DNA from 2 places in the Oceanobacillus sp. E9 genome. Region 2 is predicted to be linked to the other one. Evidence: riboswitches for the same ligand, from Rfam matches in the RefSeq annotation. Region 2 holds a riboswitch; the other holds the start of a gene.
What was found. A riboswitch is a leader RNA that binds a small molecule or an ion and turns the genes downstream of it on or off. The one in region 2 is predicted to bind lysine.
Positions count from the first base shown of each region.

Region 1: it holds a riboswitch for lysine, as region 2 does, so the genes downstream of both, dapA (4-hydroxy-tetrahydrodipicolinate synthase) here and AQ616_RS09650 (Na+/H+ antiporter NhaC family protein) in region 2, are expected to answer to the same signal.

Region 1 is NZ_LSNA01000005.1:608,422-610,839, reverse strand. Features, by position in the region: gene AQ616_RS06775 (DUF3231 family protein) at 1-271, opposite strand, end outside; lysine riboswitch at 588-768, shown strand; gene dapA (4-hydroxy-tetrahydrodipicolinate synthase) at 871-1,758, shown strand; gene AQ616_RS06765 (DUF819 family protein) at 1,916-2,418, shown strand, end outside.
Region 2 is NZ_LSNA01000007.1:15,174-17,591, forward strand. Features, by position in the region: gene AQ616_RS09640 (HD-GYP domain-containing protein) at 1-177, shown strand, start outside; gene yunB (sporulation protein YunB) at 235-1,023, shown strand; lysine riboswitch at 1,064-1,240, shown strand; gene AQ616_RS09650 (Na+/H+ antiporter NhaC family protein) at 1,387-2,418, shown strand, end outside.

The DNA.
Region 1 (2,418 bases), on a different contig from region 2:
CATGTTGATCTACATTTGGTCGATCGGGAGGTGAAGGAGGTAATCGAATACCAGCTTCTTTCAAAATGCCTTCGATTTGTTCGCTTTCTTGGGTAAAACAACTTTCTAATAAATCTTCAACTAATACTCGAAAGTCATGATCGACACTATGATTTATAAAAATTTGCAGTGATACTAAGGATGTTTTGACTTGATATAAATAACTCCATAAATGATATACTTCACCTGAGTGGAATGGCTCATCTTTTTCTTTAAAACGATGCATAACCATACTAATTCTCCTTTACGACATATTACGATATAGGTTTTCCTGTTTATGCAAAGTTATGCTTGAATAAATGAAAGGATTTCGCACGACTAATAAATCTACGCATAAGTTATACTAAAAAGTAAATCAATCTGTATTTTTTATAAAGTGTTTTTTTTCGATATTTATAACAGTAACTAGTAAAGTTACGTATCTGTGCGATTATCTCCATATATAATTAGAAATAGTTGTTCGATGAGATTGTATATTGTGAAAAAATGTTTGTCTTTCGTGATGGTTCCTGCTATAATACACGTACCAAGTGAATCATAATTCATAGGTTTTGGATAGAGGTGCGGAAACCATCAGTATATACGTGGAAGGGAATGAGCCCTGGTGAAGCGTATAGAAAGGGGAATCTGCCGAAGCGAGTGAAATACTCATTCATTAACTCGTTGGTGCTGCTATTGAACAAATACAGTGCTGTCATATAGGAGACTATATGGAGGGCTATCGAGCTGGGAACTAATTTGTTCAGCAGCAACGGGCTTCCGTTGGTGCTTTTTAATTTGGCCCAACCCTCTTAAGCAAGTTTGTTCAAATTATAAAAAGGGTGTGTTTACATGAATTTTGGAAAAGTATTAACAGCGATGGTGACGCCTTTCGATAAACATGAAGAAATCGATTTTCAAGCATTGGACTATTTAATTGACCATCTAATTAATAATGGTTCAGATGGTTTAGTAGTAGCTGGAACCACAGGAGAATCTCCAACGTTAACACATGGAGAGAGAATGAAATTATTCGAATATGTCGTAAAAAAAGTAAATGGAGCGGTACCAGTAATTGCAGGAACGGGCTCTAATTATACGAAAGCATCCATTGAACTGACAAAGGAAGTATCAAAAACTGGGGTAGATGGAGTAATGCTGGTTGCACCATACTATAATAAGCCTTCACAAGACAGTATGTACGAACACTTCAAAGTGATTGCTGAAAGCACCGAGTTACCAGTTATGTTGTATAACGTGCCAGGGCGAACGGGTGTGGACATGGATGTTTCCACTGTTGTACGTTTATCCCAAATCGATAATATTGTATCTATTAAAGATGCAAGCGGGAATTTAGAAAAAATGACAAATATTATTCGCCTTACTGACGAAAATTTCTCTGTATATAGTGGGGAAGACAGTCTAACTTTACCAGCTTTAGCTATTGGTGCTGCTGGAATTGTATCTGTATCATCTCATATTATAGGAAATGATATGCAAGAAATGATTCATCGTTTTGAACAAGGGCAAGTTGCAGAAGCAGCGAATATTCATCAACGTGTATTACCAGTCATGCAGGAAATGTTTGCAAATCCAAGTCCTGTTCCAGTTAAAACAGCATTAAATATACAATCTGTTCCTGTTGGAAAAGTTCGTTTGCCATTAATAGAGTTAAACGATGAACAGTTACAAAATTTACAGTCCGTATTATCGGATTTCGAACATTCTAAAATGATATAAGGTAAATGCTGAAAAGCTCATAAACATTTTATTTCGTGTTTGTGGGCTTTTTTACATTGGTTGATGATTAAACCTTTAAATAGGTAATCTATATCTAAACGAAAATTTACTTTCGTGATATTATAAATAAATATTATTCATATTAGGGGGGTTCACCTTGGAAAATACATTAATTCAAGCAGATGATACGATAACACTTTGGGGAATTATCATTGTCTTAGCCTCATTAAGTATTTTTTTAGAACAGCGTTTTAATTGGGCTTCTAAAGTTACTGGAGCAATTATTGCTCTTGTGAGTGCACTAATTCTATCTAATTTGGGAATTATCCCAACAGCCTCAAGCGTGTATGATGCTGTATGGAGTGTAATTGTGCCACTAGCAATCCCTTTGCTTTTATTTCATGTGAATTTCAAGAAAATTTGGAAGGAAAGCGGAAGGTTATTAACCATATTTTTACTTAGTTCGATCGGTACAGTTACAGGGGCAATAACTGCTTTCTTTATTTTTAAAGATCACATTCCAATGCTTGATAAATTAGGAGCGATGTTTAGTGGTTCTTACATAGGTGGAGGAGTTAACTTTGCAGCAATGGCAGCTAAATTTGAAACTCCGGGTGAATTGGTATCAGCTGCAGTAGTGGCGGATAATCTAATGATGGC
Region 2 (2,418 bases):
ATGGTTAATTTGAGTGATGGTAGTTCTGGAAAAGTAATAAGACAAAATAAACATTTATGTGATCGGCCGATTATTCGTGTGACAGAAGTACAGGGGAAGATACTGGATAATCCGTATGAATTAAATTTAGGAAAAGTGATGAATACCCTTATTAAGGAAGTTATTAAAAATAGATAATCCATAGTTCTACCTTCTCTAAGAACAAGCATACATTGTGTAGAGGGGGTATGAAGGTTGAGGTTCAAAAGAAGATATCGCATCCGAAGAAAATCATACAGAAGGCCTCCACATCGTCAATTTTTAGTGATTATGACCCTTATCATATTTGTTGTATCCATGGCCTTTAGTTTTTGGATTATTAATGACAAGATTGAACCTATAGTTAAAGACATTGCAAAAAGGAAAACTGAAGAATTTGCCACACGTGCAATAAATTCCGCGGTAAACTTTGTAGGCGAATATAGTTTTGAAGATATAATAGATATTACTTATGATAATGAAGGTAACTTTGTCACATACAACCAAAACGCTGCGATCATTAGTGAGATAAACCGTGTGGCTACGGACAGAGTAGAAGAGTTTTTTGTACATGTAAATGAAGGGAAGCCTTTAAGTTTTGAATATAATCTGGAAGAACCATTGAACGATGATGGAAGTCCTGAGGGTCGAGCTACTATTGATCCAACTCTCATTGAGATCCCTCTTGGACAAGTGACAGGTAATTCGGTACTATCTAATCTTGGCCCGAGAATACCAATTAATATGCAAGTAATTGGAAATGTGAGAACAAATGTAGTAAGAGAAACCGAAGAATTTGGCATTAATGGATCATGGGTTACTTTGTATGTGAATGTAGAAGCAGATGTACAAATCATTGTTCCATTTACTTCAGATGTAACAACCGTTCATACAGAACTATATTTAGATAGTGGTGCAATCATGGGGAAAGTACCCGATTTCTATGGTGGGGATGGATTACCAGATATAGCAATACCAAAGGATGATTTGCAGAATGATGAATAATATAGTATATTACTAGTAATTGAATAATGCCTTATCAGATCGGTGAGGTAGAGGAGCATACAACATTAGTAATCAACAAGAGGATGACAACGATGAAAGTTGGTGGAAGGGTTGTTTGCCGAAGCATAATAAGGGTCACGCTTATTATTGCTGGTACATCTTTGAATAAAAGATGCACTGTCATGCAAGAATATGTGCATGGAGAACTACTGATCGAAATGGAGGATAACGTTTGTTGGTAAAACAATGATGGTTATTTTCTGTCGTTGTTTTTTTTGTGCTTAAAAATAGCAACGTTGCTTCACATCAAGAGCATTTCGAGTATTATCTCCATCACCAAATATTTATTTGGAGGTAAAAGCTATGGAAGGTACGATTTATTCGCTGATTCCTGCAGTGATTATGCTACTTTTAGTGATTATTACACGTAATGTATTAATATCATTAGGTACTGGAATTATTGTAGGGGCACTACTAATTCACAATTTTAATATTTTATCCTCAATCACAGAGATTTGGGAAGTATTTTACACCATATTTTATGCTGAAGACGGATGGCAAGTAGGAAATATATTTCTCCTAGGATTTTTATTACTTCTAGGTATATTAACAGCATTTTTACAAGCATCAGGTGGAAGTAGAGCATTTGGGGATTGGATGATGAAACGAGTAAAGACAAGAACTGGTGCACAAGTAATGACAGCTGTTATTGGAATAATTATTTTTATTGATGACTATTTTAATAGTTTAGCAGTTGGTCAAATTGCTAGACCGTTAACAGACCGACATCGAATATCGCGTGCAAAACTTGCTTATTTTATTGATTCTAGTTCTGCTCCTGTTACTGTGTTAGCCCCGATTTCTAGTTGGGGAGCATATATTATTGGGACGTTAGGGACTTTATTCGCGGCTAATGAAATTACAGAGTATCAACCATTTGAAGCATTCATACAAATGATTCCTTTGAATTTCTATGCCATATCTGCAATTATACTTGTATTTATTGTAGCGTATTTCCGTTTGGATTTAGGACCAATGCATACACATGAAAAAAGAGCTGAAAAAGAGGGAGAGCTTCTTAACCCAGAACAAGACAGTGTTGCCGGAGATTTAGGTGATGTTTTTGATCCACATAAAGATGGTAAAGTATACCACCTATTAGTACCAATTATTGTGTTATTTATTGTTACAATTGGTTCAATGTATACCACAGGTGTAATAGCGGCGTCTAGTTATGGCTTAGTTGATGCCTTTGCAAATACAGATGTTAATCTATCCTTAATATTAGGTGGTCTTTCGTCTGTAGTAGTTGCCGCTGTGTTCTATTTTTCTCAAAAGGTACCGCGTTCAGAGTTAGGAAAAATATTAATTGAAGGTGCAAAAACTATGATTCCT